Regions from separate parts of the Arthrobacter sp. E44 genome, predicted to be linked through region 1. Evidence: predicted binding sites of a transcription regulator. Region 1 holds the regulator's gene; the other holds the start of a gene.
The links. Region 1 encodes HspR, which represses chaperone genes until heat shock. Its sites were predicted from a motif close to AAGTTGAGTCNNNNNGACTCAACTT; they were not measured.

Region 1 (16,361 bases):
AGCCGGCTGACCGTAACGGATCCCGGTTCTGCGAAGTGGCTGAGGTCGTTGCGCAGCAGGTCCACGATCATGATGTTTTCGGCCCGGTCCTTGAGGGACGTGGCCAGGTCCGTGCGCAGCATGCTGTCCTCCGCCGGGTCGGCAGCCCGGCGCCGGGTGCCCTTGATTGGCTCGGCGCGCATGCCGCCGTCGGAGGCTATCTTCAGGAACCGCTCGGGGGACGTGCTGGCCACGGCAACGTCTCCCAGCCGCAGGTAGCTGGCAAACGGTGCCGGATTCCTGCGGCGCAGCGCCAGGTAGGTGGCCCACGGGTCCAGCGAGCCGGCCGGGGTCCGGGCTTCGAGCGTGGTGGTCAGGCACACCTCGTAGGTGTTTCCCTCGGCGATTTCGTGCTGGGCGGCGGCGATCTTTTCCCGGTACCTGGCGCCGGTGTCCCGGCTTCGGAAGACGGGCGGTGGGGAAGGTACGACGCCGGTGCTGCCGCCGGCGTCCGCGGTTGCGCTTGCGGCGGCTTCCACGGCCGCGCGCGCCCGGGCCAGCCATTCCCCGGCGTCCGGTGCCTCCAGCGCCAGCAGCCAGGCGGCGCCTTCGGCGTGGTCCAGGACCACCGCCCGGCCGGCAAAAATCAAGGCAGCATCCGGGGTGGGCGCGGAAACGTCACTGCCCCCGGTTTCGCGCTTCAGCTCATAGCCCAGGCAGCCCAGCCAGCCCAGGGTGAACTCGCCGGGATACCCGTCCGGGGTGCGCACGGCCCGCCGGCCCCAGACGGTATCCAGCCAGCGGAAGAATGGACCCGGGACCCGTGCCGTGCAGGAGCCGGCGCTGATCCGGCTGACGCCTGAACGGTACGTGACGGACTGTCCAAACATGCCGCCGTCGTCCGCCATGACGCTGAACCGGCTCCGCTCAGCGGCTGTCCGCGCCGCCGCGCCTGCCGCGCCGGGCGAGCTGCCCGCATTCGAGGAATCCAGCCATACAGCGTTGGCCGCTGCGCCGTACAGCGACTGGAACAGCGCCGGTGCGTCCGGCACGGCATCCAGCCGCTCGGCGCGGAGCCGCAGGCCCCGGCGGGCGGACAACTCGGGCGCGAGGACCGGTGCCAGGGCGGGCAGGTAGGGGAGGAGCTGCAGCACGTCCGACGGGGCTGATCCGTCAGCGAGGTTCTGGACGCGAAGGTCCGCCTGGCCGGGCACGTCGTCCCGTCCCAGCCATTCTTCTTCCTGGGCAGCCCACCGGTCCCAATACGGCTCAAAAGTTGCGCCGTCCCGGCCCAGCGCCCGGGTCCGGCGGGTGTCGTCCGGTGACTCGGCCCAGATCACCGCGTCGATCATGGGGCGGGCGGCCTCCGCGGCGGCCCCTACGCCCTCGATGATGACGATCTCTGCGGGCAGCGTCACCCGGGCGTCGCCGTCGTAATGGTTCTCCCAGTCCCAGCTGGTCCAGGAGGCTGCCTCGCCGCGGCTCAGCGGCGTGAGGACGGTGGTGACATAGCGTTCGATTCCGGCGGCCAGCCCGTCCCAGCCCGGGTAGATGTCCTCCAGGTGAAACAGTGAGACCTTGTGGTGGGCGCGGAGCCGCGCCGCAAGTTCGACGGCGAGGGTGGTCTTCCCTGCGCCGGAGCGCCCGTCGACGGCGATGATGACGGGGGCTGGGCTCATGGACTAGAGCGTACCGTTTTCCATCGACCCGTTTTATCCATGAACTACGCCCTGCCGCGAGGCATGCCGCCCGCTGCTGAGGTGCCCGCCCAGGAACCCGCTCACCAGCAGCAGGACTGCCCCCATCCGCGCCAGCCGTACCCCCGCCCGGTGGTTGCCGCGGGATCGCGCCCGCCAGGAGGCGACGTAGACGGCCGTGGCCGCGGCATTGGCGGCAGCGTGCACAACGCCTACGCGCTTCAGTGGGCGGTCCTTGCCTGACCAGGTTGCCCAGCCGGACAGGGCGGTGGGGACGGCGGCCACAACCCCAAGGGCCACCAGTCGCTGGGAGGAGCGGCGTGAGGCCTCGTCATCGAAAAGGTCCAGGAACACCGCGGACCACCAGGCGCCGAACGGGCCGTCAGTGAGGATGGTGTGCAGGGGAATGCCGGTGGTGTCGCCGCGGACGATGGTGCGGACTTTGCGCTGCGCCATCAGCCGGGCCGCCAGTGGTTCTGCTGCCGTGACGGCAGCGTCCAAACGTTTGGCCTCCTCCAAAGCGCCAAGGAGACGGGTGTACCTGCCAGGGTTGGATGCGGCGTGCATGCAGCACAAAATACTCCTGGCGCTGCCGGATTGCACCGGCTTTCTTCCGCTGGAAGATTTTCCTGCGCTTGGAGGCTCCTAGTGCGGTTGAAGCTGGGTGTTCTGCAGGACGGCGGCCTTGATGTGCTGGACAAGGCCCGGGAGGGCGGCGTGAATCTGATGCCACACGGCGTCGAAATCCGCGTGCCCGCCGTACCAGGGATCCTCGATGCCCTGGTCCAGCAGGTCACGGTCCGCCATGGCGGGATCAAAACTGCGGAGCATCCGGATCTTGTCCAGCGATTCCTGGTCCGGTGCGGCTTCAGTCAGCCACGCGTAGTGGTCAATGTCCAGGGCCAGGATCAGGTCGCGCTCGCGGAACCAGTCCGGCTCCCACTCCCGCGCAACGTGATGCTCTGATGCCAGCTGTGTGGCGGCGAGCCGGCGGGCTGCCCGGGGATCGATGGGCCGGCCGGCCTCGTAACCGGTGGTGCCGGCCGAGTCCACCTCCACCAGTCCGTCGAGGCCCTCGCGTTCCAAGGCTGCCCCGAGCATGAGCTCGGCCATGGGGGACCGGCAGATGTTGCCCGTGCAGACGGTGATGACGCGGTATGCGCTCGACGTTGAGTTCATGGGACTAAGCATGCGCGCTGCCGAACCCTCTTGGCTACCCGGCTGTTCACATTGTTTTACAAGCTTGTAAAGATGCATTACTTGGCCCGAAATGGGTACGTGCCATCCCCGTGCCGAAGCGGGAAGGGCCCCTGTCAGTGGATCAGGGCCAGCAGGATTCCCACGCCAACGAACAGGACGCCGAAGACCCTGCTGAGCACCAGTTGGCCCTGCTCGGTGCTGGTAAACCGCTGGAACGAACGCGCGGCCGCCGCAAAAAAGAACCACATCACCAGGATGTCGATGGCCACGATGGTGGCTGTCAGAATGGCGTACTGGGTGAACAGGGGCTGGTCCGGCCGGATGAACTGCGGCGTGAACGCAAGGAAAAAGACGATCGCCTTGGGGTTCAACAGGTTGACCCAAAAGCCCCGCCGGAAGATGGACCAGGTGGGCTCGTTGCGGAGGACCGCCGCCTGCTCCTGCGCGGCCGCGGGCTTGCTGAGGAACTGGCGGATGCCCAGGTACACCAGGTAGGCGGCCCCCGCATAGCGGATCACGTTGAAGGCGATGGGGGAGCTCGCCACCAGCACCCCAACGCCCAGGGCCACGATCAGGACGTGCACTATGAGGGCCGCCTGCTGGCCCAGGATTCCCCATATGGAGCGGCGGAACCCGGCGTTGAGCGAGTTGCTCATGGTGTTGATGGCCCCGGCCCCCGGGGTGAAGCTGATCAGGACGCCGGCACCCGCCAGGGCCAGCCACAGGGAAAATTGCACTAAACAATATTACGTGGGGTGCGGGTGTTCACGGCGAGCGGCGGAACTACGCCCGGGCGATGACCTCGCCGTTGGGGATCAGGAACCAGCCGTCGTCCGTAGATCCCCAGCGGTGCCAGCCGGCCGAGATCCGCGCCAAATCCGCGGGCTCGGCGTACCCGTACTCCAGCGCCTGCTCGGCGAAGGCAGAATGGAGCACCCGCTCACCCCAGACGCGTGCCTGCCAGCGGCGCTGCTGTGCGGTCGCGTAAAGCCAGTTGCTGCTGGTGGGGGCAACATCGGTGAAGCCCGCGGACTGGGCCCAGCTGACCAGCCGCCGCCCGGCGTCGGGCTCTGCTCCGTTGCGGCGGGCGATCCGCTGGTACAGGTCCATCCACTCGTCCAGTTCAGGGATTTCGGGGTACCAGCTCATGCCGTGGAAGTCGGCGTCCCGTACCGCCACGATGCCGCCCGGCTTGGCCACGCGCCGCATCTCCCGCAGGGCCTCCACGGGATCGGTCAGGTGCTGGAGTACCTGGTGGGCATGGACGACGTCGAAGCTTTCGTCGGGAAAGTCGAGGTCATAGATGTTGCCCGCCACGAATTCCACATTGGGCACTTCCCGTTCGACGGCGAGCGCCTGAGCCTGGGCGACGATGTCCGGTGAACGGTCCAACCCGGTGACCTTTCCGGGTTTGACCAGGGCGGCGAAGTCGCAGGTGATGGTGCCCGGTCCGCAGCCGACGTCCAGCAGGGTCGACCCGGGCGTGAGGTAGGGGAGGACGAAGGCCGCGGAATTTTCGGCGGTCCTGGCGGCATGGGCGCGGACCACCGATTCGTGGTGGCCGTGCGTGTAAACGTCGTCTTCGGGCTGCTGCGCACTCATGATCAAACGCTACCCCTCCATCGGTCCTGCTATTCGGATTCCGTCCTTGCCGCCACGGTTGCGTCAATCATTGCCGTCATGAAGCGCGTGACAGTGTCCAGCTCCTCCTCCGAGAAGCCGGCGATGGCGCTGCCCATGTGCTGCGCCAGCGGAGCGAAGATGGCACCCCCCTCCCGGAATGCCTTCGGTGTCATCTTGAGCTGGACCTGACGCCGGTCCGTGCTGTGGCGTTCCCGGACCACATGCCCGGATTGGTCCAGCCGGTCGATCAGTGCGGTAGTGGCGGGTGAACTCAGGTTCAGTTCCTTCCGCAGCAGGCCGGGCGTCACCACGTTGCCCCTGGCGGTATGGCGCATGATCACGGCGAGGGCGTTCATGTCCGTGCGGTGCATGTCCTTGCGGTCCCCGGCGGCATCCACGTAGCGGTTCGCCTCGATGGTGAACTCCTGCAGGATCCGCAGCAGCGGGTGCCCGAACTCCGGGCCCGCCTGCTCGAAAGGGGAAGCATCCGGAGCCTTGTTCTCCGCCATCTCCACCTCCCAGCTTTCATTCCTGCGCCGAGTTTTGCCCAGGCGTCCTGACGGATATTACTCCAGGCCCCATGGAGCCACCTGCACCCGCCGGGTCAGCAGTTCCGGCGGAATGAAAAAAGCTTGACTGGCACTTATCTCTGTCATGGAGATAATCTATGCTGGAACAAATACTACTCCTCCTGCTCACCCTTGGAAGGCATCATGAAACGCACAAAAGTTGGCAGGGAACGTGTCCCGTTCTGGCTGCGCTGGCTGGTCCCGGTTGTCCTGGTGCTGACCTGGCTGGGCCTCGCGGGCGTGGGCGGCCCAACCTTCGGCCGCCTGGAGGAGGTTTCGTCCAACGACCAGGCCTCCTTCCTGCCCGCCAGCGCCGAGGCCACGGAGGCCCAGGATTGGCAGGCGAAGTTCCGCGACTCCGACGAAGTCCCCGGCATCATCGTCATCGAGAAGAGCGAGGCATTCACGCCCCCGCAGCTGGGCGAACTTGCCACCCTGAAGGCCGACCTTGAGAACCTCAAGCTGGGCAGCACCGTCATCGGCCCAATTCCCTCCAAGGACGCCAAGGCTGTGCAGTTCGTTGTGCCCATCGGATCGTCGGCCGAGCTCAAGGGCGCCGTCAAGGAACTCCGCGACACGGTCAAGGAGGCAGCGCCCGAAGGTGCCCAGACCTTCGTGACCGGTCCGGCCGGACTTGCGGCGGACCTTACCGCTGCGTTCGGCGGAATCGACGGCATCCTGCTGCTCGTGGCCCTGTCCGCCGTGTTCGTGATCCTCCTGATCGTCTATCGGTCCCTGCTGCTGCCCATCATGGTGCTGCTGACCTCGGTGTTCGCCCTGTGCGCTGCCATCCTGCTGGTGTTCGGCATGGCCAAGGCCGGCTGGATCCAGCTCAACGGCCAAAGCCAGGGCATCCTCTCCATCCTCGTGATCGGCGCGGCCACGGACTACGCCCTGCTCTTCGTAGCCCGCTTCCGCGAGGCCCTCACCCACACCACCAACCGCACCGCCGCCGTCCTGACCGCCTGGAAAGCGTCCTTCGAGCCGATCGTGGCCTCCGGCGCCACCGTGATCATCGCGCTGCTGTGCCTGCTCTTTTCCGACTTGAACTCCAACAAGGCACTGGGGCCGGTTGCCGCGGCAGGCATCCTGTGCGCCCTGTTCGCCGCGCTGACCCTGCTGCCCGCCCTGATGGCTCTGCTTGGCAGGGCCGCGTTCTGGCCCTTCCGTCCCAAGCTCCTGCCGGCAGACCAGCGCGAGCCTGAGCTGGTCACCGGGCTCGAAGGCCAGAAGGGCCTGTGGCGCGCCACCGGTTCGCTGGTGTCGCGCCGCCCCAGGACGGTTTGGGTGGCCTCAGTCCTCCTGCTGCTGGTCGCCGCAGGCGGCCTGTTCCAGCTGAAGGCCAACGGCGTGCCGCAGACGGATGTCATCCTCACCGCCTCCAATGCCGTCGACGGCCAAGACGCACTGGCCCGGCACTTCGACGCCGGCAGCGGCAGCCCCGCCGTCGTGGTGGCCGACCAGGACAAGGCAGCAGAGGTGCTGGCCAAGGTGAAAGCGGACGACGGCGTGGGCGAGGCGTACCTGCTCGGCCCGGGCAGTGTGCCCATCACCGGAGCCCCCGGCACTCCCAGCGCCCCGGACGTACGGGACGGAAAGGTGCTGATCAATGCCACGCTGAACAATGCCGCGGACTCGCTGGAGGCGGAGGAAACCATCAAGGCCCTCCGCACCGAGGTGAAGGCCGTTGATCCCGGCGCCCTGGTTGGCGGCGTAACCGCAACGGCGCTGGACACCAACACCACTGCCCAGCACGACCTGGTGGTCATCATCCCCGTGGTGCTGGTGGTGATCCTCTTCATCCTGATGCTGCTGCTGCGCTCCGTCGTGGCCCCGGTCCTGCTGGTGCTCTCCGTGGTGCTGTCCTACGCAGCCGCGCTGGGAGTCTCGGCCTTCGTATTCAACAACCTCTTCGGCTTCCCCGGCGCCGACGCCACCGTTCCGTTGTTCGGTTTCGTGTTCCTGGTGGCCCTGGGCGTGGACTACAACATCTTCCTGATGAGCCGGGTCCGGGAGGAATCGCTCAAGCATGGCACCCGCCCCGGCATCCTCCGCGGCCTCGGCGTGACCGGCGGCGTGATCACCTCCGCAGGCGTGGTGCTGGCCGCCACCTTTGCGGCATTGGGTGTCATTCCGATCATGTTCCTGGTGCAGTTGGCCTTCATCGTGGCCTTCGGCGTCCTGCTGGACACCGTGCTGGTGCGCTCGCTGCTGGTCCCGGCACTGGCCTACGACATCGGCCCTCGAATCTGGTGGCCCAGCAAGCTGGGGCGGACCGACGGCGGAAACCCCGTGCAGCCGCGGGAGCCCGGCGTCGAGCCCCTGGAAGAGGTTCCCACCCGCTAGTCCCTGCCTTTCCCGCCCTAACCCTGTTGCCGCCACCATTCCACGGTGGCGGCAACAGCCGTTTCCAGTGGGCGATGCGGGCCGCCGGAACCCTGTTGGTGCGCCCGCCCCGTCGGTAGACTGCCAATGCGCCCGCACGGACGCGGAGCCTCGAAGGAGAGATGCACCATGACTGAGAACCCGGAATTTGCAGCCGAGGAACCCCGCAGCGGCAGCAGCGCACCTGGACTGGAAGGGGAAGGTGGGCAGTACGTGGATGGCGATTACGGCGACGCCGGAGCCGTGGACAGGCCGGCGGAGGGCGCGGATGAGGGCCAGTACCTGGAGGGCGATTACGGGGACGCCGGGCCTGCCGGCACCCGCGCGGAAAATGCGGGGGAAGACGGGCAATACGAAGACGGCGACTATGGCGACGCGGGTGCCCTCAATGAGCCGGAGCGGGGTACGCCGGAGGGCGAGTATGAGGAAGGCAATTACGGTGATGCCGGGACGGCCGGTGATGCCCGCACCGAGAAAGTCATCCGGGAAGGGCTGACCGGCGGCGGCCAGATGCAGGCGACAACGGAGGAACGCGGACCCCTCCACGGAGACCGCGGCACGGAGCGCTAAGCAGCCCGGCGGCGCCGTTCTCGCAGAGCGAACTGCCCTGCCGCCGTCGTACTTCTTTCTTTGGATGCCGGAAACACAAGGAATTTTGCGGCCTTAAGCCTGGACACATTTCAAAGTTGAGCGGGGTCCGCTCAACTTTGGATTGACATCGGTGGCGCCCTGAGTAGAGTTGAGTGCAGAACGCTCAACGCTTAGGGCGCCAACCAGTTTCCAAGGAAAGAAGGAAGCAACACATGTCACGTGCAGTAGGTATCGACCTCGGAACCACCAACTCCGTCGTCTCCGTTCTCGAAGGTGGCGAGCCCACCGTTATTGCCAACGCCGAGGGTGGCCGCACCACGCCGTCGGTCGTTGCATTCTCCAAGTCCGGCGAGGTCCTGGTTGGCGAGATCGCCAAGCGCCAGGCCGTCAACAACATCGAGCGCACCATCGCTTCGGTCAAGCGCCACATGGGCACCGACTGGACCGTGGCCATCGACGACAAGAAGTACACCCCGCAGGAAATCTCCGCGCGTATCCTCATGAAGCTGAAGAACGACGCCGAGTCCTACCTGGGTGAAAAGGTCACCGACGCCGTCATCACCGTTCCGGCCTACTTCAACGACGCCGAGCGCCAGGCCACCAAGGAAGCCGGCGAAATCGCCGGCCTGAACGTCCTGCGCATCGTCAACGAGCCCACCGCCGCAGCACTCGCCTACGGCCTGGACAAAGGCAAGGAAGACGAACTCATCCTGGTCTTCGACCTCGGTGGCGGTACCTTCGACGTCTCCCTGCTGGAAGTCGGCAAGGACGAAGACAACTTCTCCACCATCCAGGTTCGTGCCACCGCCGGTGACAACCGCCTGGGCGGCGACGACTGGGACCAGCGCGTCGTTGATTACCTGCTGAACCAGCTCAAGGTCAAGGGCATCGACCTCTCCAAGGACAAGATCGCCCTGCAGCGCCTCCGCGAAGCCGCCGAGCAGGCCAAGAAGGAACTGTCCTCCTCGTCCAGCACCAACGTCTCGCTCCAGTACCTCTCCGTCACCCCCGACGGCCCGGTCCACCTGGATGAGCAGCTGACCCGCGCCAAGTTCCAGGACCTCACCAAGGATCTGCTCGAGCGCACCAAGAAGCCGTTCCACGATGTCATCAAGGAAGCGGGCATCAAGCTCTCCGACATCAACCACATCGTGCTGGTCGGTGGCTCAACCCGTATGCCCGCCGTCTCCGAGCTGGTGAAGGAACTGGCCGGCGGCAAGGAGCCCAACAAGGGCGTCAACCCGGACGAGGTCGTGGCAGTCGGCGCAGCCCTGCAGGCAGGTGTGCTGAAGGGTGAGCGCAAGGACGTCCTCCTGATCGACGTCACCCCGCTGTCCCTCGGCATCGAAACCAAGGGCGGCGTGATGACGCACCTGATCGAGCGCAACACCGCCATCCCCACCAAGCGGTCCGAGACCTTCACCACCGCCGACGACAACCAGCCGTCGGTGGCCATCCAGGTCTTCCAGGGCGAGCGTGAATTCACCCGCGACAACAAGCCGCTGGGCACGTTTGAACTGACCGGCATCGCCCCGGCACCGCGTGGTGTTCCGCAGGTTGAGGTCACCTTCGACATCGACGCCAACGGCATCGTCCACGTCTCCGCGAAGGACAAGGGCACCGGCAAGGAACAGTCCATGACCATCACCGGTGGCTCCAGCCTTTCCAAGGAAGACATCGAGCGCATGGTCCGTGACGCCGAGGAGCACGCAGCCGAGGACAAGGCCCGCCGCGAGGCAACCGACACCCGTAACACCGCCGAGCAGCTGGCCTACTCCGTGGACAAGCTGATCGCCGACAACGCGGACAAGCTGCCCGAAGAGGTCAAGACCGAGGTCCAGGGCGACGTTGACAGCCTCAAGAAGGCCCTCGAAGGCACCGACGACGCCGCTGTGAAGTCTGCGTTTGAGAAGCTTCAGGCTTCCCAGACCAAGCTCGGCGAAGCGATCTACGCCCAGGCCGGTTCCCCGGACGGCGCAGGGGCTGCAGGCGCTGCAGGTGCTGAAGGTGCCGCCGGAGCTTCGGCAGGTTCCTCCGACGAGGACATCGTCGACGCCGAGATCATCGACGAAGACGAAGCGAAGAAGTAACCCATGCCGCACCACGGTAACGAGGAAGAGCACAACGCATCCGCCGGCCAGGAGCGCGGTCAGAACGGCGAACCGGTCATCCGGGACAACCGCAAGGTTGACCCGGTGACCGGGCAGGCCCGGCACCCCGAGGGCGGTCACGCTGAAGGCGGAAACACTGCCCCCGGGGCCGGTTCCCAGGCCGGAGCAGATTCCGACGGCGACGCACTGGCCCAGGCCGAGGAGATTCTCAACGGCGTGGACGTGCCGGCCGAGGAATCCGTGGCCCAGGGGGCACCGGCAGGATCAACCGGCAACGCCGAGGCAGCCGAACTGCGCAACGACCTGCTCCGCCTCCAGGCTGAGTACGTCAACTACCGCAAGCGCGTTGAACGCGACCGCGCCGTGGCAGGGGAGATGGCCGTTATCGGCGTCCTGAACTCCCTGCTCCCGGTCCTGGACGACGTCGACGCCGCCCGGCAGCACGGCGACCTCACCGACGGACCCTTCGCCGCGATCGCCAACAAACTGGAGAACGCGCTGAAGACGTACGGCCTGGTCCGCATCAACGAGACCGGCGTGGAGTTCGATCCCACGATCCACGAGGCCCTGATCCAGCAGCCCGGCGAGGACATCGAGGTTGACACCGTCAGCCAGGTGCTCCGCTCAGGCTACAAATCAGGAGACCGCGTCCTCCGCGCAGCCCAGGTCATCGTCGCTGTACCTGCGTAGCATTACTCCAACGAGATGGCAGTTCGCAGCAATGATTCGTAAGAACACTGATGTGAACTGCCATCTCGGCACGTACTTTTTGAAAGGAAACGCCATTGGCTAGCCAGGATTGGGTGGACAAGGACTTTTACAAGATCCTTGGTGTTGCCAAGGACGCTTCCGACGCCGACATCAAGAAGGCCTACCGGAAGCTTGCGCGGCAGCACCACCCTGATACGAATGCGGGGAACGCTGCTTCCGAGAAGAAGTTCAAGGACATCTCCGAGGCTTATTCGGTGCTTTCGGATCCCGATGAGCGCCAGCAGTATGACGCCATCCGGGCCATGGGCAGCGGGGCGCGGTTTGCTCCCGGCGGTGCCGCCGGTGGCAACGGCGGGTTCGAGGACATGTTCGGCGGCCTGTTCACCGGCAACACCGGACGCCATGCGGGCGGGTTCAATCCTTCCGCCGGTGGCATCCCTCCCGAGTTCGCGGATCTTTTTGGCGGCTTCGGCGGTGCCCCCGGGTTCCAGCGCACGCCGCAGAAGGGCGCTGACCGGACCGCTTCCACCAGCATTTCCTTTGCCGGTTCCATCCGCGGCACCACTATCGGCCTGCGCGAGCCCAGCGGCGAAGTCATCGATGTCCGCGTTCCTGCCGGCATCAAGGACGGCCAGAAGGTCCGCGTGCGCGGCAAGGGCCAGCCGGGTGCTGCCGGCAACGGCGACCTGGTGGTGTCCGTCTCCGTCCAGCCCCACGCTTTTTACACGCGCGACGGCGACAACCTCCGCATCCACGTCCCGGTCACCTTCCCGGAGGCTGCCCTGGGCGCCGACATCGAAGTGCCTACCGTCGACGGCGACAAGGTGAAGGTCCGCGTCCCGGCGGGCACGCCGTCGGGACGCACCCTGCGGGTGAAGGGCAAAGGCGTGAAGACCTCCAAGGGCACCGGCGACCTTCTGGTGACCATCGACGTCGCAGTTCCCAAGAATCTCAACAAGGACGCCGAAGCTGCGGTCAAGGCGTTCGCCGAGGCAACGTCGTCGGCGGACGTCCGCGAGGGCCTGGCAGCCAAGGCCCGGCTTTAGGGCGGAGGTGAGCCGTGGACATCAGTGCTGACCAGCCGATCTTCGTGATCTCCGTGGCGGCCGAGCTGGCGGACATGCATCCGCAGACCCTGCGGCAGTACGACCGGCTGGGCATCGTCAAGCCCAGCCGCGCCCCCGGGAAATCGCGGCGCTATTCGCAGCGTGACGTGAACATGCTGCGGGAAGTGCAGCGGCTGTCCCAGGAAGGCGTATCGCTCGAGGGCATCAAGCGCATCCTGGAACTCGAAAACCAGGTCGCGGCCCTCCAGAGCCGCATCACCGAGCTCACCGAGGAACTGGGCCGCCGGCCCCGTGCGGTGGACTCGCGGATCTTTGCTGCCGGCGCAGCCGGTGACGTGGTGAGCCTGGCACGCGGACAACGGCCCCGGCCCAGGTCGCAGGCTGTCATGCTGTGGCGGCCCCGGGCCATTGGGCAGTAGGTACTGCATTCCGCTGCCTGCCGAAAATAGAGTACCTACTACTCGTGACCGGACAGCCCCCTGAAACTTGAATGGAACCATCGCCGGATCAGCGGCGGTGGTTCCATAAGTTCTGGGGGTTTTTCCGTGTTTAGAGTTCTCAGCAAAGGTCTCATCCGCAAGGCCCGGCCATGAGTCCGGGGATGGAATCGGTGGCCGCGTTCAGCCACTCCCTGCCTGGGCAGATCCTGCTGGCCATCGGGCAGACTGTCGTTGTGGTCTGCGTCTGCTTCGACATGGTCCGCGAGCTTTCCGTCCCGAGGTCGCACCGGCGCTACGTGGCCAGCACGGTGTTCCGGACCCTGGCCATCCCGTCCATCATGGCCAATGCCATGACCGTCTTCATTGCCCTGGTGGTTTCCTCCTGGATGGATGTGGTGATGGGCATGTTCGTGCTGGTGGCCATCGTCTTCCGCTTCCACCACAACCAGGACGAGGACAACTGGTGGAAGGGCAAGGGCAAGAAACTGGCCCGCTGGGCCCGCCGGCAGTTCGCCGGCCGGACGTCAGCCGCCCCGGCCGTGGGCTAGCAACGAAGGCCCCTGTGCCGCACTGGCCCATCTTTTGGAGATAACCCACGACGGGAGCCCGGGTTTCCGGGTTTCCCGCGTCGAAAACTGGGCCAGTCCGGCAGCGGGCTCAACCACCGGGGCTTAGTAGCTGGGCCGGGTTTCGCCGTCGGTTGGCTTTACGAACTTCGCCGCGAGGGCCTCGGAGCCGCGGGCCAGGAGGGCGACGTCGGCGCCGACCAGGATGAAATCGGCGCCGTGGTCGAGGTAATGCTGCGCGGTGTCCGGGTTGAAGGCGTTCACGCCCGCGGGTTTTCCCGCGGCTGTGGCGGCTGTGAGGCAGTGTTCGACGGCGGCGCGCACCTCTGAGTGTTCCTGCTGTCCCAGCAGGCCCATGGAGGCGGCCAGGTCGGACGGCCCGACGAAGACGGCGTCCACACCGTCGACCTTGAGGATGTCCTCCACTGACTCGACAGCCGCAACGGACTCGATCTGGACCGTCACGCTGATGGTCTCGTTGGCGCGGGCCAGGTAGTCCGGGACCCGGTTCCAGCGGGCGGCGCGGGCCAGCGCGGATCCGACTCCGCGGACGCCCTGCTGCGGGTAGCGGGTGGCGGCCACGGCGGCCTCGGCCTCGGCCACCGAGTTGACCATGGGGATCAGCAGGTTCTGCACGCCCAGGTCCAGGTACTGCTTGATCACCACGGTGTCGTTGACCGGCGGCCGGACCAGGGTATGCACAGGGTAGCCGTGGATGGCCTGGAGCTGGGCGAGGATGGATTCGAGTCCGTTGGGGCTGTGTTCGGCATCGATCAGCAGCCAGTCCAGTCCGGATCCGGCGCAAAGTTCAGCGATGAGCGGACTGCCGGAGCAGACCCACATGCCGGCCAGCGGCCGGCCTGCTTCACCCTTGTGCTTTTCCGCTGCCAGCGCGGACCGGAAGGTGTCCTCTATTCGAAACGGCATGTCACGCTCCCCAGCGGTCCGTAGTCGGCATGCACGGTATCACCCTTGTACACCCACATGGGACGGGTGAAGGAACCGGCGAGGATGATGTCCCCGGCCTTCAACGCGTCACCGTGGGCGGCGATCTTGTTGGCCAGCCAATGGACCCCGTTGGCGGGGTGGTCCAAGACTCCGGCAGCAACCCCGGTCTCCTCCACGGTCTGGTTCTTGTAGAGGATGGCCGAGACCCAGCGCAGGTCCACGGCGTCCGGCTTCACCGGGTTGCCGCCGATCACCATGGCGCCCATGGCCGCGTTGTCCGAGATGGTGTCCACGATGGTCCGGCCCTCCATTTCGATCCGGGAGTCCAGGATCTCGAGGGCCGGAACCACGTAGTCGGTGGCCTTCAGGACATCGAAAATGGTCACGCCCGGGCCCTTGAGCCCGTCCTTCAACACGAACGCCAGCTCCACCTCCACCCGCGGATGCGTGTACTGGTCCCACTGGACCGAGCATCCGGTGTCCAGCACCATGTCATCGAAGATGGCGCCGTAGTCAGGTTCCGTGATGCCGGTGGCGGCCTGCATGGCCCTGGACGTGAGGCCGATCTTGCGCCCCACCAGGGTCCTGCCGGCGTCCTCGTTCCGGCGCCGCCACAGCTGCTGCACCGCGTAGGAGTCCTCCACCGTCATGCCAGGGTAGCGGGCGGTCAGGCGGGCAACAGGGGTGCGGGTCCGGCCGGCTTCCACCAGCTCGTCCGCGATGGCCTCAATCGTCTTCGGCTCCAACATGGCTAGACCTGGACTCCCAGCTTGAAGCCGGTCCGGTCGCCTTCGGGCGAGCCTTCCTTGCGGGTGTAGGAGAAGCCGTCGGCCCCCACGGTCACCGCCATCTCGGACTTTTCCTCGCGGACGATGACCGGCTGCGGGTTGCCGTCCAGGTCCAGGACGAGGGAGGCCTCGGTGTACCAGGACGGGACGACGGGGTTGCCCCACCAATCGCGGCGCTGGTTGTCGTGGACGTCCCAGGTGATGGTGGGGTTGTCCGGGTCGCCGGTGTAGTAGTCCTGGGTGTAGATCTCGATGCGGTGGCCGTCCGGATCCAGGATGTAGAGGTAGAACGCGTTGGACACGCCGTGCCGGCCGGGGCCGCGTTCGATCCGGTCGCTGATGCGCAGGGCGCCCATCTTGTCGCAGATCTGGATGATGTTGTGCTTCTCATGGGTGGCGAACGCGACGTGGTGCATGCGCGGGCCGTTGCCGCCGGTCAGGGCCGTGTCGTGGACCGTCTGCTTGCGGTGCATCCAGGCGGCATAGGTGACGCCGTCGGAATCCTTGATGTCCTCGGAGACGCGGAAGCCGAGGTCCTCCAGGTACGCCCGGCCGCGCGGGACGTCGGGGGTGACCTGGTTGAAGTGGTCCAGGCGGACCAGTTCACCGGCCGAGTAGAGGTCGTAGCGCTGGGTGAGGCGTTCGACGTGTTCCACTTCGTAGAAGAACTCGTAGGGGAAGCCCAGCGGGTCCTCGACGCGCACGGAGTCGCCGATGCCCTTGGTGAAGCCGTCCTTGCGGCGCTCCACGCGGCAGCCGAGCTCCTTGTAGTAGGCCTCGGCGGCGTCCACCTCGGCGGGGGACTTCACCCGGTAGGCGAAGGCGGCGACGGCGGCGACCGGTCCCTTGCGCAGGACCAGGTTGTGGTGGATGAACTCCTCCAGGGAGCGCAGGTAGATGGCGTTCTCGTCCTCTTCGGTGACGTGCAGGCCCAGGACGTCCACGTAGAACTCGCGGGACCTGGCGAGGTCCGTGACCACGATTTCCATGTAGGCGCAGCGCACGATGTCCGGTGCCGGGACGGTGGGGGTGGGAACGAAGTCGGTCATGGGATTCTCTCTTCTTCGAAAGGGCTTTCCCCAACTGACTGGCAGTAGTTGTCGTTTTGGAGCTTCAAAACGACAACAAGTGCGAGCTAGTTGGGCTAGGCGCCGAATTTGGGGGTGTGGACGGAGCCGAGCGTGATGTGCACGGCCTGCTGGTCGGTGTAGAAGTCGATGGAGCGGTAGCCGCCCTCGTGGCCCAGGCCGGATGCCTTGACACCGCCGAACGGGGTACGCAGGTCGCGGACGTTGTGGCTGTTCAGCCAGACCATGCCGGCTTCCACGTTTTGCGAGAAGTTGTGCGCCCGGGTCAGGTTCTGGGTCCAGATGTAGGCCGCCAGGCCGTACTTGGTGTTGTTGGCCAGCGTGAGGGCTTCGTCGTCGTTCTCGAACGGGGTGATGGCCACGACGGGTCCGAAGATTTCCTCTTGGAAGATCCGGGCGTCGGGTGCGACGTCGGCAAACACCGTGGGTGCGATGTAGTTGCCTTCGGGCAGGTGGTCGGGGCGGCCGCCGCCGGCCAGGAGCCGGCCTTCGGACTTGCCGATCTCCACGTAGGAAGCCACCTTCTCGTAGTGCTCGGGGTGGACCAGGGCTCCCACCTGGGTCTTGGGGTCGTGGGGGTCGCCGACCACGATGTTCC
Region 2 (5,204 bases), on a different contig from region 1:
CGATGAAGGACGGGCTGGCCTTTCCGCCGGCGATGAGGTCACGCAGGGCCCGGTTGTATTTTTTGACCGGGCACTGGCCTGAGCCCATGGTTTGTCCTTTGAACCAGTAGTTTCCATAGTCGAAGGCAATCTGGCCCTGCTGCTCAAGTTTGTCGGGGCCTCCCGGGTCCTGGGGCAGGAAAACTCCCACCACGCCCAGGCCGCCGACGAACCGCACGGAGTCCACAAGCCGGTTCAATGTCATATTGGGATGTTCAGTTCCGCCCGGATCGTGCGCTTGGTAGCCAACGCATTCACAGCCCCGGTCTGCACCGAAGCCCATGGTTTGGTCCTTGACGAACTCGACCGGGTCTACTTCGGAATCATTAACAGGAATGGCGCCGATCTCCTCCGCGAGCTTGAGCCGGTCGCTGTGGCGGTCCACCACCATGACCTTGCCGGCGCCCTTGATGATGGCCGAGTAGGCAGCCATCAACCCGACCGGACCGGCGCCGTAAATCACCACAGAGTCGCCCGGGTATACACCGGCCATCTCTGTGGCGTGCCAGCCCGTGGGGAAGATGTCAGCGAGCATGACATAGTCGAGTTCCTTCTCCGCCGCGTCCTCGCCCAGGCGCAGGCAGTTGAAGTCACCGTACGGCACGCGCAGGTACTCAGCCTGTCCGCCCTGGTATGGGCCCATGTCCGCGAAACCGTAGGCGGCGCCGGCGAGCTTCGGTTCAGGCTGCATCGTCAGGCAGTAGTTCGTGAAGCCGCGTTCGCAGTTTTTACAGAATCCGCAAGCGATATTGAATGGCAGGACCACCCGTTCGCCCACTTTTACCTTGCTGACCGCAGGGCCGACCTCCACCACCTCGCCCAGGTTTTCGTGCCCGAAGGAGCGGCCCGGTTCAAAACTGGTGCGCCCTTCGTACATGTGCAGGTCGGAGCCGCAAATGTTCGCTGAGGTGATGCGCACCAGCACGTCGGCGGGGTGCTCAATTTTGGCGTCGGGGATCTCCTCGACACTGACGTCGTTGGGTCCTTTGTAAACTACAGCCTTCATTGTTCGCTCTTTTCCAAAGTCCGCCCGGGGCAGCACAAATGCACTCCAGGGCGCGCGGCACCCAGGTACGTGTTCGTACATCACGGGGGAGCGGGATAGGAAAGGACCTCTGAGTCCGCCCATACGGGCGGGAGGCCCAGGATTCAAGGTGGCTCACTGCACTGGAAATCCTGGCGGGCAAGCCACTTCGCGAAATAGTAAATACCGGACCCAATGCTAAGCACCCTTAGTAAAGGATGTCGAGGGGTAAGAGGGTGCAACAATTTCGGCGGGTGCTGCTTCACGCTGTCCGTTCCCACGTTTGCACCGTGCTGGATCGTTACGCGGCACGTGCAGGATTAGGCTGCCACGTGGGTATATGTTTCGCAGTTAACCGGACTGGCCGAGGCTGACGACGAGGTTGATCGCTACTGCGACCACGAAGGTGGCGAAGAAGTAGGAGAGCAGTGCGTGCCCCAATGCGATCCTGCGGGAGGGGGTGGATGACTCGTTCACGTTGCTGGCGTTGTATGACATGCCGATGGAGAAGGCTGCGTAGGCGAAGTCGCTGTACGACGGGTCCTCGTTTTGATTGAAGCTGAAGCGATGGTGGTCGTCGTGGTAGTACATCCGAGCGTACTTGAAGGCGTAGACAGTGTTGACGAGCGACCACGCGAGCACGACGCCGAGAGCAGCAAGGATCGCTGCCGCCACGCCGATGGGATCCTTCTGTTGGCTGCGGATCAGTGCAAAGACAACCGCAACGAGACTGGCAAATGTCGCACCTGTGATGAGGGAGTCGACGAGCCGTCGAGACTTGCCTTCCTGGCGGGCGAGTTCGCCCGTGGCTTCCGGACCAGCAGGCCACGCCTTGGTCCACGCCCAGGCCAGGAAGACGCAGCCGGCGACAGACCACCCGATCAAGGGCGCGAGTTCCGGAGCGCCAAGCAACGCCGGAACAAGCGCGACAACGAGACCAATGATGGCTGAGATCAGAGCCTTGCGATCTATATGTGACATTGAGACTTACCCTCCAGTTCGATGGCCGTGAAGGGGTCCGACGGTCCACCGCTTGGGTCAGAGCGGATCTCAACATCACGGAATATCTCTGGACCTACGGATTTCTTTGCGTTCACAAGGAACCGGGGGTTCATTGTGCCCCATCGTACGCGGACATGCGCGGGTCCTTCAGGGTTGATTTCAGCGGACGATGACCAGAAGTGATCCGGCGCGGAATAGCACGTTGAGCATGGGCTGCAGCCAGATGCCGGGACGCATGGCTTTCACCGGGTCGTAGCGACACCACTGCACCGGGAATAAATACCATTCCCCAAAGTTGAGTCAAGTACACTCAACTTTCCAACGGAGGTTTCATGGCTTCATCATTCGGACCGGCGGAGTTCAGTAACGGCTCCTTCGACGAATTCCTTGCCCGTTATTTGCAGGGCCAACGCGGGGCCCGGAACGGGCAACCTATGGACATCACCCGGCTCCTGAGCCGGCGCACCCACGAGGTGCTTGCACGCGCCGCGGAATTCGCCGCGAACTACGGTCATGTCCACGTGGATGCGCTGCACATCCTGCGTGTCATCGTCGAGCGGGAACCGGCCGCCGACTATATCCGCCACGCGGGCTCGGAGCCCGGTGCCATCGCCACAGCCGCCGAGGAACGTCTTCCGGAGAAGGCAACTGCCAGGGCGGAAACGGCATTGGCCCTGACGCCGTCGGCACAGCGCGCCCTGCTGGACGCCTACCAGGTTGCCAGGGCATTCGGCTCAACGTACATCGATCCTGACCACGTGTTCTTCGCCCTCGTCGTCAACCAGGAGGCTCCGGCCGGTCAGGTGCTTGCAGCGGCCGGAGTGACGCCGGAGTCCCTGCAGTCCGGCCCGCGGGGGCAGTCCGCGGTGCCGGCGTCCGCACCGGCTGGTGCAGGGCCCGCACGGTCGCAGGCAGCCGCCGATGCGTCTGACACCCCTGTCCTGGATACCTACGGCATCGACCTCACGCAGCGCGCGGGCGAAGGCGGCCTGGACCCCGTAATCGGCCGAAGTGCCGAGATCGAGCAGACCATCGAGATCCTCGCCCGGCGCACCAAGAACAATCCGGTCCTGGTCGGGGAAGCCGGCGTGGGCAAAACCGCGGTTGTCGAAGGGCTGGCCCAGGCGATCGTCGCCGGCACCGTGCCCGAACAGCTGCGCGGCAAGCGTGTGGTTGCCCTGGATCTGCCGGCCATGTTGGCCGGGACGCGATACCGCGGTGACTTCGAGCAGCGCCTGACCAAGGCGATGGACGAGGTGGCTTCACGTACCGGGGAAATTATCCTGTTCATCGACGAACTCCATACCGTGGTTGGAGCCGGCGGCGCGGGGGAAGGCGGCATGGACGCAGGAAACATCCTCAAGCCGCGCCTGGCCCGTGGGGAACTTCATCTCGTCGGCGCCACCACCCTGAACGAATACCGTCAGTTGGAGAAGGATTCGGCACTGGAACGCCGCTTCCAGCCCGTACACGTCGGCGAGCCCAGCGTCGAGGACGCAGTGCAGATCCTCGACGGCCTGCGTGGACGCTACGAGGAACACCACGGCGTCCGCTACACGGACGAGGCGATCCGTGCCGCCGTCGAACTCTCCGCACGCTACGTGACCGACCGTTTCCTGCCTGACAAGGCCATCGACCTCATCGACCAGGCAGGTGCGCGGCTGAGCCTCAAACGCGGCTCGCGGCCCGACATGGATGTTCTGCGCGAGAAGCTCGTCGCTTTGGAGAAGTCCAAGAACGACGCGGCCGCCGCAGAACGCTATGAAGAGGCCTCGAGACTGCGGGATGAGATCGAAGAGGTGAACCGGAAGCTCTCCGCGACCAGCTCCAGCGCATGGGAGTCCGACGGCGTCCAGAACATCGTCAATGAAGCGGAAATTGCAGGAATCGTCTCCCGGTCCACCGGGATCCCGGCCAGCAGGCTCACCCAAGACGACCGGGAACGCCTGGCCAGGCTCGAGGATGACCTGCATCAGCGGATCGTCGGGCAGGACGACGCCGTGACTTTGATCGCGAAGGCGGTCCGCCGTAGCCGCACCGGCATGGGGGATGCGGGCAGGCCCGTCGGCAGCTTCCTGTTCCTCGGCCCCACGGGTGTGGGCAAAACAGAGCTCGCCAAGGCGCTGGCCGGGTCTTTGTTTGGAAATGAGAATGCTATGGTGCGCTTCGACATGAGTGAGTTCGGCGAGCGGCACACCGTAAGCCGGCTGGTCGGAGCCCCTCCGGGCTATGTCGGTTATGGCGAGGCCGGGCAGCTGACGGAACGCGTCCGTCGTAACCCGTACTCCGTTGTGCTGCTTGATGAAGTGGAGAAGGCCCACCCGGACGTGTTCAACCTGCTCCTCCAAGTGCTCGACGACGGGCGGCTGACCGACGGACAGGGCCGCGGAGTCGACTTCCGCAACACCGTGATCATCATGACCTCCAATCTCGGCTCGGAGTTCCTGGCCAGCAAGGGCGGCGCCATGGGCTTTGTATCCAAGGCCGACGAGGCCAACGGCTACGGCTCGGAGAAGGCGCTGCGGGACCGGGTGCTGGGCCGGCTGCGGGAGACTATGCGGCCGGAGTTCCTCAACCGCATCGACGAGATCGTCCTGTTCCGCAAGCTGGACCAGGCGCAGCTGCGCCGGATCGTCCGGCTGATGCTGAACCAGACGGAAACCCGCCTGCAGTCACAGGGCATCGCCCTGAAGGTCAGCGAAGCGGCCGTCGACTGGATCGCCGAACATGGCTACGAGCCCGAATACGGAGCCCGGCCCATGCGCCGCGTGATACAGCGTGAGCTGGACGACCGGATTGCGGATCTCTTTGTGGCGTCGGACCTCCAGTCCGGCGACCTGGTGGCCGTCTCGGTCGACGGGCAGTCGCTCGTCGTCGAGGCAGGCCGTGAGGCGATGCCATTGGCGGCGTAAGCCGTCGCCGGCAGCGGCAGCTCCGGACCCAGGCCGGGTACACAGTGACATCCTGTGTACCCGGCTTTTTGCTGGCCCGTTCGGGTTCGCTACGCACCGCGTCCCTTACATAGTTTGTACGGGCACGGCAGTGACTCTCCGGCCCCAGCGCGGAATGAACGGCCTCGAGGGCGCGCAGCCTTCGCGCACGTGGAAGATGTGGCCACCCATCTCCATGATGCGACCCA

Region 2: the regulator HspR is predicted to act here: its motif matches at 2,358-2,382, upstream of ACETK3_RS20400 (ATP-dependent Clp protease ATP-binding subunit).

Annotation. Positions count from the first base shown of each region.
Region 1 covers NZ_JBHDJA010000007.1:80,927-97,287, forward strand. The annotation lists gene pabB (aminodeoxychorismate synthase component I) at 1-1,658, opposite strand, end outside; gene ACETK3_RS08305 (DUF2231 domain-containing protein) at 1,692-2,243, opposite strand; gene ACETK3_RS08310 (low molecular weight protein-tyrosine-phosphatase) at 2,322-2,855, opposite strand; gene ACETK3_RS08315 (LysE family transporter) at 2,990-3,613, opposite strand; gene ACETK3_RS08320 (methyltransferase domain-containing protein) at 3,660-4,478, opposite strand; gene ACETK3_RS08325 (MarR family winged helix-turn-helix transcriptional regulator) at 4,508-5,008, opposite strand; gene ACETK3_RS08330 (efflux RND transporter permease subunit) at 5,213-7,414, shown strand; gene ACETK3_RS08335 (hypothetical protein) at 7,583-8,023, shown strand; gene dnaK (molecular chaperone DnaK) at 8,257-10,134, shown strand; gene ACETK3_RS08345 (nucleotide exchange factor GrpE) at 10,138-10,845, shown strand; gene ACETK3_RS08350 (DnaJ C-terminal domain-containing protein) at 10,941-11,912, shown strand; gene ACETK3_RS08355 (heat shock protein transcriptional repressor HspR) at 11,927-12,352, shown strand; gene ACETK3_RS08360 (hypothetical protein) at 12,535-12,921, shown strand; gene ACETK3_RS08365 (HpcH/HpaI aldolase/citrate lyase family protein) at 13,045-13,866, opposite strand; gene hpaH (2-oxo-hept-4-ene-1,7-dioate hydratase) at 13,851-14,636, opposite strand; gene hpaD (3,4-dihydroxyphenylacetate 2,3-dioxygenase) at 14,639-15,724, opposite strand; gene hpaE (5-carboxymethyl-2-hydroxymuconate semialdehyde dehydrogenase) at 15,820-16,361, opposite strand, start outside.
Region 2 covers NZ_JBHDJA010000036.1:336-5,539, forward strand. The annotation lists gene ACETK3_RS20390 (glutathione-independent formaldehyde dehydrogenase) at 1-1,045, opposite strand, end outside; gene ACETK3_RS20395 (DUF1345 domain-containing protein) at 1,415-2,044, opposite strand; gene ACETK3_RS20400 (ATP-dependent Clp protease ATP-binding subunit) at 2,398-4,977, shown strand.